One region of the Agrobacterium sp. 22-209-1 genome, then DNA from elsewhere that is predicted to be linked to it. Evidence: predicted binding sites of a transcription regulator. Region 1 holds the regulator's gene; the other holds the start of a gene.
The links. Region 1 encodes LexA, which represses DNA repair genes until DNA is damaged. Its sites were predicted from a motif close to TGTTCNNNNTGTGTTCNG; they were not measured.
Positions count from the first base shown of each region.

Region 2: the regulator LexA is predicted to act here: its motif matches at 2,926-2,943, upstream of uvrA (excinuclease ABC subunit UvrA).

Region 1 is NZ_JBNWCH010000004.1:169,760-175,229, reverse strand. Features, by position in the region: gene ACQZ48_RS11990 (branched-chain amino acid ABC transporter ATP-binding protein/permease) at 1-733, shown strand, start outside; gene ACQZ48_RS11985 (ABC transporter ATP-binding protein) at 730-1,452, shown strand; gene lexA (transcriptional repressor LexA) at 1,751-2,473, shown strand; gene ACQZ48_RS11975 (glutathione S-transferase family protein) at 2,727-3,404, shown strand; gene ACQZ48_RS11970 (ComEC/Rec2 family competence protein) at 3,424-5,470, opposite strand, start outside.
Region 2 is NZ_JBNWCH010000004.1:293,583-299,052, forward strand. Features, by position in the region: gene gyrA (DNA gyrase subunit A) at 1-33, opposite strand, end outside; gene ACQZ48_RS12535 (MarC family protein) at 251-880, shown strand; gene ACQZ48_RS12540 (HPP family protein) at 1,013-2,161, shown strand; gene ACQZ48_RS12545 (single-stranded DNA-binding protein) at 2,230-2,811, opposite strand; gene uvrA (excinuclease ABC subunit UvrA) at 3,076-5,470, shown strand, end outside.

The DNA.
Region 1 (5,470 bases):
GGTGCGGAAGACATTTGGCGGACTGACGGCGGTCAACGATGTCAGCTTCGATATCAAGGCCGGGCAGATCGTCGGCCTGATCGGCCCGAACGGCGCCGGCAAGAGCACGACTTTCAATCTCATCACCGGCATCCTCGGCCTTTCCGGCGGCAACGTCACCTATCAGGGACAGAAGCTTTCAGGCCTCAATCCCCGGCTGATCGCCAAACGCGGCATCGCCAGAACCTTTCAGCATGCCAAGGTCCTTCCAACCATGTCGGTGCTCGAAAATGTCGCTCTCGGCGCGCATCTGCGTGGCAATGCCGGCGTTTTCCGGAGCTTCTTACGGCTGGAGCGAAAACAGGAGCAGGCGCTGCTTGCCGAAGCCGCCCATCAGCTCGATCGCGTCGGTCTCGGTGCTCATCGCGACCGTCCCGCCGGCGACCTCGCTCTCGGGCAGATCCGAATTCTGGAAATTGCTCGCGCGCTCTGCCTCAACCCGACGCTTCTGCTGCTCGACGAACCGGCGGCCGGTCTGCGCCACGGCGAAAAGCAGGAGCTCGCCACACTGCTGAAAAAACTGCGGGCCGAGGGCGTGAGCGTGCTGCTCGTCGAGCATGACATGGGTTTCGTCATGGGGCTGGTCGATCACATCGTCGTCCTCGATTTCGGCACCCTGATCGCCGAAGGCAAGCCGGCTGAAATCAGGCAACATCCAGCCGTGATCGCGGCTTATCTTGGGGGTGCAGCGTGAGCGGACATCTACTCGACATCAAAGACATCCACGTTGCCTATGGCCGGGCGGAGGTGGTGCATGGCATCTCGCTTTCCATGACATCCGGCAGCATCGTCACGGTCATCGGAGCAAACGGGGCGGGCAAGACCACGCTGCTCAACGCCATCATGGGCGTCGTGCCTTCGCGCGGGACCATTCTTTACGACGGCGCGCCAGTGCCCGATACCATCGAGGCCCGGGTTGCCGCTGGCCTTTGCCTCGTGCCGGAAAGGCGCGAATTGTTCGGGTCGATGACCGTCGAGGATAATATCGAGCTCGGCGGATTCCTGCGCTCACGCCAGGAGCGCAACGAAACCCGTGAGGAAATACACGCACTCTTTCCACGCCTTCGCGAGCGCAGCAAGCAGCTTGCCGGAACGCTTTCCGGCGGCGAAAGGCAGATGCTGGCGCTCGCCCGGGCACTAATGAGCCGGCCGAGGCTTTTGCTGCTGGATGAGCCTAGTCTCGGGCTTGCGCCGTTGATCGTCGCCGAAATCCTGCGCATCGTTGCCGAACTGCGTCGTACCGGTGTCTCCATCCTGCTGGTCGAACAGAACGCCCGCGCCGCGCTTGAAATCGCCGACGAGGCCTACCTCGTCGAACTCGGCGAGGTCCGCCGCTCAGGCCCGGCCGCCGAACTCGCCGTCGATCCGGCACTGATGGCGAGCTATCTCGGACCGGGCGAACACGCCCTCTAAGAAAATCCTCGTAACGGATATGAGCGATTTGCCGTCTTAGACGGACGGATCGTCGTACCGGATGCCTGAAACACAGAGCTGCCTTCAATTGCCCACTTCAGACGGCAGTTCCTCCGATTATCAAAATAGTCACCAACCCTACCGGCTCTCGGCAGTTCAGGCTTTCGAATATCAAATCACCATCTGAGATGCACCCTTCACGAAATTTTAGGGGATTGCGGAACACATATGGAACATATAGTGTTCGTTCTGTATTTGTTTCGCGACTTCAACGACGATTCTCAAGGGTGTTTTCCTCATGCTCACGCGCAAACAGCAGGAATTGCTTCTCTTCATTCATGAAAGAATGAAAGAGTCCGGCGTGCCGCCCTCCTTCGATGAAATGAAGGACGCACTCGATCTTGCTTCCAAATCCGGCATTCACCGGCTGATTACCGCACTCGAAGAGCGCGGGTTTATTCGCCGGCTACCCAACAGGGCGCGAGCGCTGGAAGTGATAAAATTACCTGAGGCCTATACGCCGGGCGCAAGGCCGCAGCGTGGTTTCTCACCGAGCGTCATCGAAGGCAGCCTGGGCAAGCCGAAGGCGCCGGAGCCGGCCGCGACCCCCAAGGCGCCTGCCAATGATCTCGGCGGTGCCGTCACCGTGCCGGTCATGGGCCGCATCGCCGCCGGTGTGCCGATTTCCGCCATCCAGAACAACACCCATGATGTGGCCGTACCAGTGGATATGCTGGGTTCGGGCGAACATTACGCGCTTGAGGTCAAAGGCGATTCGATGATCGAGGCCGGCATTTTTGATGGCGATACCGTTATCATCCGCAACGGCAATACGGCCAATCCGGGTGATATCATCGTCGCGCTGGTGGATGATGAAGAAGCGACCCTGAAGCGTTTCCGCCGCAAGGGAGCCTCCATCGCGCTGGAAGCTGCGAACCCGGCCTATGAGACCCGCATTTTCGGGCCTGATCGGGTGAAGATACAGGGCAAGCTGGTTGGGTTGATCCGCAGATATCATTGATGCCGCCGCCGGTTTGGATAAGCCGAAACGGTTGAACGGCGGCATATCTGGCCTGCAAGATGAAGGGCGCGTCATTTCGTTGAATTGATGCGCCTTTTCTTTTTTAAATGGCAAACGCGCTCGTCGTTGCGAAAATGCGGTTGTGCACGACGGCCCATCCATCAATTGGCGTTATGGGAGCCATGGATTCTTTGCGATATTCCAAGACCATTCGCAGATATAGAAATGCGCATCCTATCTGGGGAAAAACGCCATGTACGATCTTTATATTGCCAACAAGAACTATTCCTCATGGTCGCTGCGGCCCTGGGTTTTGATGCGCACGCTCGGCATCGCCTTTAATGAAAAACTCGTTCCCTTTGGCGAAGGTGTTGCCTTCTCCAGCTTTTCGCCGACGGGCAAGGTGCCGTGCCTTGTTGATGAGGGCGTGACGGTTTGGGAATCGCTGTCGATTGCCGAATATCTGGCCGAGAGACATCAGGGTGTCTGGGCAAGTGACAAGCAGGCACGGGCCTGGTCACGCTCGGCGGCAAGTGAAATGCATGCGGGCTTCTCTTCGCTGCGCAATCTCTATCCAATGTCGGTCGGTATCCGCGTAAAACCGAAGGGCGGCGATGCCGGGCTTGCCGCCGACATAAAACGCATTGATGCGCTGTGGAGCGAAGGCCTCGCAAAATTCGGCGGACCGTTTCTCGCCGGTCAGAAATTCACGGCGGTCGACGCCTTCTTCTGCCCGGTGGCGTTCCGTTTCCAGACCTATGGCGCCGATCTTTCGCCAGCGGCGAAGGCCTATTGTGACAGGCTGCTCTCCCTGCCCGCCATGCGCGAATGGTATGAGGCCGGACTGAAGGAAATCTGGCGCGATCTGCCGCATGAAGAAGAGATCGGCAGCATTGGCGAATTGACCGCGGATTTGCGCGCCACGGCCTGACAAATCATGCTGGCAGCACTCACTGCGATGCCGTCAGCAACCGGGTGACGGCTTCAGGCACATCACGGTCAAAGCGCCCGCTTTTCCAGTCGTAGAAGCGATGTTCGCTCCACGGCCTGTTGGTGCTGGCGGTTGCAGCGCGCATCCGCCCCACCACCCCCGCCTGATCGCTGCCGGCGAAATTTATCTCTACCGAGTCGATGCGCCTTAATATGTCGCGATTGAGCAGTAGGGCACCCGAGCGGCATTGCGTAAACGAGGTTCTGCGGGAGACGATGACGATATCGGCGATGTCACAGGCTTTCCCGGCAAACCGACCGTCTTCCAGCACGATGATAAACTCGCCGCTTTTCGCGCGCGCCGCACACCAGATGCCTGTCCTGCAGGTGAAGACACCGGGCGCGGCATCTCTCAGCGTCGTTATCATCTCTCGGGCCACGACCTTCATGTCCTCCGGCGCAAGCTTGGATTTTGTGGTGAGAGCAACGGTTGTTGTCGGAGCCCCCGTCTTGAGAAAGACCGGTGGGAGCGGTTTTTCAGGCAACAGCAGCGCCCTCTGCCATTGCTCATAGATGAAGCCCTGCGGCCGCGTTTTTGTGGTGTAGACCCTGCCCTCGTCCAGAAGCGCCACCAGCTTGCCTTCCTCATGGACAAGCAGATCAGGCAGACCGCGTTGGGCGACGGCTCCAGAGAGGCCGAAGGCCAATATCAGAGTGGGCAAGCCGAGTAGCGCCAAACGGGTGCGCAGCAATGCCAGCAGCAGAAAACCCACAGAGGCAATGCCGATGAAAGCGCCATGCGGTCTCCCGGTCGCCGCGCTGCCGCCCCAGGACGCGACCTCGTCCGCAACCTCGATGACAAGCGCCATGCCGTAACCCATGACCTTCAGGAACGGCGCATCGAGCCCGAAGGGCATCAACAGCATGGCGATGAGGCCGAAGGGCATGACGATCAGCGACATCAGCGGCATGGCTGCCAGATTGGCGAAAAGTCCATAGGTGGTGACACGCTGGAAATGCTCGGCGGAATAGATCGCCGTCGAGAGCCCGCCGATCAGCGATGTGGTGACGACACCGCCGATGACGGCGCCTGCCGTTCCCGCCACCGTCATCCACGCCGGTTTGCGCCCGATGAACAGACGCTCCCGGTCGGTGCGCCATCGGCTCCAGGCGGCATAGGCCGCAACGAGCGCGATCGTTGCGGCGAAGGACATCTGGAAGCTCGGTCCCATGATTTCCGAAGGAGACAGCGCGAGGATAACGAGAGCGGACAGCGCAACATTTCTGAGGCTGAGCGAGGGCTGATCGAACAGTACCGCAATCAGCATCACCGACATCATCAGCCAGGCGCGTTCGGCAGAGACGGCAAACCCTGATATCAGGTAATAGGCAAGCGTCATCAGCAGTGCCGCAAAAGCGGATATTTTCTTCACCGGCCAGCGCTGGGCAAAGGCCGGAAACAGGCTGAAGGCAAGCCTCAGCCCGACGAAGAATATGCCTGACGCCAGCGCCATGTTGAGCCCGGATATGGCAACGATATGGGCGAGGCCGGAAAGCCGCAGGGCTTCCATTGTTTCCGCCGATATGGCCTGTCTCTCATCGGTGACGATGGAGGCGGCAAAAGCGCCGGCGTCACCGCCGATGGTGCTGCGGATGCGCTCGGCAATGGCGGTGCGCAGGCCGTAAAGCCGCATATCGGCCCATTCCAGCCAGTCCTCTTTTGCGTCGATATCAGGGGCAGTGATCGTCTGCGGCGGCTTATAGAAAAAGCCGGTCGCGCCTATGCCCCTGAAATAGGAGGCGAAGGCGAAATCATTGAGACCAGGCAACGCCGGACCGGATGGCGGCGAAAGCCGCGCCTTGCCGCGAATGACCGCACTGAGTGCCACCGGCTTTCCGCCGCCGCGGGCCAGCAGCGAAACCATTCCAGGCAGGCGTGACAATGCCGGCGCTTCTGTCGCAGCCAGTTGCACCACATACCGCCAGTCGCCGCGGGCATCGACCTCCCGGCGCAATACCGTGCCTGATATGGTGGTGGTGACGGGCGTATCCAGCACCACCGTCCCT
Region 2 (5,470 bases), 120 kb from region 1:
TTTTCCGCCGCCGGGGGGGCTCTGGTCAGTCAAAACGGATCACATTCTCTGTTAAGAATCGGATGGATTTTTATAGCGGAAACAGCAACGTTAAGCCAATTTCCCGGCGAGTTTTGAACAGGCTTTTGCGTCATTTGCAAGACGAACGCCGCTTTTCACGATTTAGCCCGGCAAAAGTGGGTCCGTTCCCTTTCAAAGCAGCCACGACTTGCGTAGGGTCATATGCAAAAAGGCAATAAGCGGGGAAAGAATGGCCAGCAGCGAAACGCTCATCAATGCGCTCACCACACTTCTGGTCACACTCGATCCACCGGGTCTCGCACCCGTTTTCCTGGCGCTCACCGTCGGCATGACGCGCGACCAGCGCAGCCAGGTGGCGCTGCGCGGCTCCATCATCGCCTTCGGCATTCTCGCCGTCTTCGCGCTTTTCGGCCTCGCGATCCTCAATCTTCTCGGCATCTCGCTCGGCGCCTTCCGCATCGCCGGCGGCCTTCTGCTGTTCTGGATTTCCTTCGAGATGATTTTCGAAAAACGCCAGGAGCGCAAGGAAAAGACTTCCGAAATCGCCATCACCAGGGACCAGCTTCACAATCTGGCGGTCTTTCCGCTGGCGCTGCCACTGATCGCCGGGCCGGGCGCGATTTCAGCCACCGTGCTGCTAGCCGGATCGATGAAGACCACGGTCGAGATGGTGGTGCTCATCCTGATCCTCGCTTTCGCCATGGCCCTCGTTTATGCAGCACTGATCGTCTCGGAACGCATGGACCGCTTTCTCGGCAATACCGGCCGTGCGATCCTCACCCGGCTGCTCGGCGTGCTGCTGGCGGCACTATCAGTGCAATTCGTGGTCGACGGCATAAAATCGGCCTTTGATTTCTGATCTTCGGTGCGATCCCATGTCCGCGCAACAAAATCCCGTATGCGGTTATAACTCTGGAAAATCCGCGCTTTAAATCCGGCCGGCATTTCGGCTAAAAGACGCGCATCTTTTCCAGTCTCGAAAGTTGTTCTCATGCGCTCCACGCTGCGCCGCCTCATCCCGGATGCCGCCCCCGTCAGCAACAGGGAAAGGCTGCGCTCCGCAAGCGGCGCCTTTTTAGGCATTCTGCTGACTGGGCTTCTCGGCAGTTTGGCTCTGCGTTTCGATCCCACCCTGCCCGCCATGATCGCACCGATGGGCGCCTCGGCCGTGCTTTTATTCGCCGTGCCCTCCAGCCCGCTGGCGCAACCCTGGTCGATCCTGTGCGGCAATCTCGTATCGGCTTTCGTGGGTGTAACCGCAGCGCTACTGGTGCCGGATCCATTCCTCGCCAGCGCGCTCGCCGTCAGCCTTGCCATTGCCGCCATGATGGCGCTGCGCTGCCTGCATCCGCCAAGCGGTGCCGTCGCGTTGACGGCCGTTCTCGGCGGCCCCGCCGTACACAGCCTCGGTTATGACTTCCTGCTCTGGCCGGTCGCCGGAAACTCACTGATCCTTCTGGCACTCGCGCTCGTCTATAACAATGCCACCGGCCGCACTTATCCCCACGGCCTGAAGTCTGGAAAGGCCGCCCATGGGACCACCGATCCCACCCCTCTCCAGAAAATCGGCTTTTCCTCCAGCGATCTCGATGAGGTGCTGAAGGAATATGACGAGTTTCTCGATATTGACCGGGACGAGCTCGAAGCCATCCTGCGCAAGACCGAACTGCGCTCTTACCGCCGCCGCGCGCTGCATCTCGATTGCGCCAGTGTCATGTCGCGGGATGTGATCGGTGTCGCCCCCGATGACAGCCTGCGCCACGCCCATGCGTTGATGCGCAGCCACCATTTCAAGGCACTGCCCGTCACCAATGATAAGGCCGAAATCCTCGGCATCGTTACCCAGACCGATTTCCTGGAGAAGGCAAGCTGGAGAAACGGTCGCCCCTCCATCGGCTTCCTGCAGCGGCTGCGCCGGATTCTATCAGGCGCAAGCGCCCCCAACGATACCGTCAAGGACATCATGACCTCCCCGGTAAAAACCGTGCAGCCTGAAACCTCGATCGAGGAGGCCATCATCCGTTTTGCGGAGGAAGGTCTACATTACCTGCCGGTTATCGACGCCAAGGGAAAGATGGTGGGCATCGTGTCGCAATCGGATGTCATGGTTGCGATGCTGGCGGACAAGGTGGCGGCCTGAGCCGATCTAAAATTAAAGGCGGGCAGCAGCCTTGCTACGCCCGCCTTCCACAATCTGCGAGCTTCCACTCAGAACGGGATATCGTCATCCATATCGTTGGAGAATCCACCGGAAGGCTGGCCGCCGCCGCTACGGGAAGAGCCGCCGCGCGACGAGGACTGCTGGTCGTAACCGCCGCCATAGCTGGAGCCGCCGCCACTGCCATAATCGTTGCCGCCGCCAAAATCTCCACCGCCGCTACGGCCGCCGCCTTCGCCGCGACCGTCAAGCATGGTCAGAGTAGAGTTGAAGCCCTGAAGCACGATTTCGGTGGAGTAACGGTCGTTACCGGTCTGGTCCTGCCATTTGCGCGTCTGCAACTGGCCTTCAATATAGAGCTTGGCGCCCTTCTTGACATATTGCTCGACCACCTTGCAAAGGCCTTCGTTGAAGACGACGACGGTGTGCCATTCGGTCTTCTCGCGGCGCTCGCCGCTGTTACGGTCCCGCCAAGTCTCCGAAGTGGCAATGCGCAGATTGGCGATGGGGCGGCCATCCTGCGTCCGGCGGATTTCGGGATCGGCGCCCACGTTTCCGATCAGAATTACCTTGTTTACGCTACCAGCCATCTCGTCATCCTGTCCGCCGGCCATCATGACCGGCAATTGCATTTCAAAAAATTCGCCACACAATAGCTGCCGCCGCCCGCAAAGGGCACCGCAGCCGGGGAACTATCCACAAAGAATAATCTTAAGCTGCGGGAGCAGACATTCGCGCTTGCAATTCGTTCCTTTTTTGTTCTATTAAATCGCAGATTTCGAGTCAAGCATTCCGAAAAGCTGCGACCGATTGGGAATAGACCTCGACACATCCGGCTGCGTCACTACATAAGGACGCGCTGCCATCAAGCCTGTTATTTTTGTCCGAGCCTTGTCATGAGTGAACTGAAGACGATTTCCATCCGTGGCGCCCGCGAGCACAACCTCAAGGGCATCGATCTGGACCTGCCGCGCAACAAGCTGATCGTCATGACCGGCCTTTCCGGTTCGGGCAAGTCGTCGCTTGCCTTCGATACGATCTATGCCGAGGGCCAGCGCCGTTATGTCGAAAGCCTTTCGGCCTATGCGCGCCAGTTCCTGGAAATGATGCAGAAGCCGGATGTCGACCAGATCGACGGCCTGTCGCCGGCAATCTCCATCGAGCAAAAGACAACGTCGCGCAATCCGCGTTCCACGGTCGGCACGGTCACCGAAATCTATGACTATATGCGCCTGCTGTTCGCCCGCGTCGGTGTGCCCTATTCGCCGGCGACCGGCCTGCCGATCGAGAGCCAGACGGTCAGCCAGATGGTCGACCGCATCCTCGCTTTCGAGGAAGGCACGCGTCTTTATATTCTTGCGCCGATCGTGCGCGGCCGCAAAGGCGAGTACAAGAAAGAACTAGCCGAGCTGATGAAAAAGGGCTTCCAGCGCGTCAAGGTGGATGGCCAGTTCTACGAGATCGCAGACGTTCCTGCCCTCGACAAGAAATACAAGCACGATATCGACGTGGTGGTCGACCGCGCCGTCGTTCGCCCGGATATGGCCGCACGCCTTGCCGACAGTCTCGAGACCTGCCTCAAGCTCGCCGACGGGCTGGCAATCGCCGAATTCGCCGACAAACCTCTGCCGCCGGAAGAAACCGCCGCTGGTGGCTCCGCCAACAAGTCGCTTAACGAGACCCATGAACGGGTGCTGTTTTCGGAAAAATTCGCCTGCCCCGTTTCCGGTTTCACCATTCCGGAAATCGAGCCGCGGCTGTTCTCCTTCAACAATCCCTTCGGCGCTTGTCCCAGCTGCGACGGTCTCGGCTCGCAGCAGAAGGTCGATGAAAACCTCATCGTACCGGAGCCGGCCCGTACGCTGCGCGACGGCGCGATAGCGCCCTGGGCCAAATCCTCCTCACCCTATTACAACCAGACACTGGAAGCGCTCGGCAAGACTTTCGGCTTCAAGCTGTCGAGCAAATGGTCGGACCTGTCGAAAGAAGCGCAGCACGCCATCCTGCAGGGCACCGATGACAAGATCGAATTCAACTATCAGGACGGCGCCCGCTCCTACAAGACGGTGAAGAATTTCGAAGGCATCGTGCCCAATCTGGAACGTCGCTGGAAAGAGACCGACAGCGCCTGGGCGCGCGAAGAAATCGAACGTTACATGTCGGCGGCCCCCTGCCCGGCCTGCGCCGGTTATCGCCTGAAGCCGGAAGCGCTCGCCGTCAAGATCAACAAGCTGCACATCGGTGAAGTTACCGAAATGTCGATCCGTACGGCGCGCGACTGGTTTGAGGTGCTGCCGGAAAACCTCAACGCCAAGCAGAACGAAATCGCGGTGCGTATCCTCAAGGAAATCCGCGAACGGCTGCGCTTCCTCAACGATGTCGGGCTGGATTATCTCAGCCTGTCGCGCAATTCAGGCACGCTTTCCGGCGGTGAAAGCCAGCGTATCCGTCTGGCCTCGCAGATCGGCTCGGGCCTGACAGGCGTTCTCTATGTTCTCGACGAACCCTCGATCGGACTGCATCAGCGCGACAATGCCCGCCTGCTCGATACGCTGAAACATCTGCGCGATATCGGCAATACCGTCATCGTGGTCGAACACGACGAAGATGCCATTCTGACGGCGGATTATGTGGTCGACATTGGCCCGGCGGCCGGTATCCACGGCGGCCAGGTCATTGCCGAAGGTTCGCCGCAGGAGGTGATGGCCAATCCAAAATCGCTGACCGGCAAATATCTCTCCGGCGAACTCGGCGTTGCCGTGCCGGCTGAGCGCCGCAAGCCCAAGAAGGGCCGCGAGATCAAGGTGTTCGGTGCACGCGGCAACAATCTGAAGAATGTCACCGCAGCTGTGCCGCTTGGCGTCTTCACCGCCGTAACCGGCGTATCTGGCGGCGGCAAGTCCACCTTCCTGATCGAGACGCTTTATAAATCGGCGGCGCGCCGGGTGATGGGTGCGCGCGAAATCCCGGCCGAACACGACCGCATCGACGGTTTCGAATTCATCGACAAGGTGATCGATATCGACCAGTCGCCCATTGGGCGCACACCGCGTTCCAACCCGGCCACCTATACCGGCGCCTTCACGCCGATCCGCGACTGGTTCGCCGGCCTGCCGGAAGCAAAAGCGCGCGGTTATGCGCCCGGCCGCTTCTCCTTCAACGTCAAGGGCGGACGATGCGAGGCCTGCCAGGGCGATGGCGTCATCAAGATCGAGATGCACTTCCTGCCCGACGTCTACGTCACCTGCGATGTCTGCCACGGCAAGCGCTACAATCGCGAGACGCTGGATG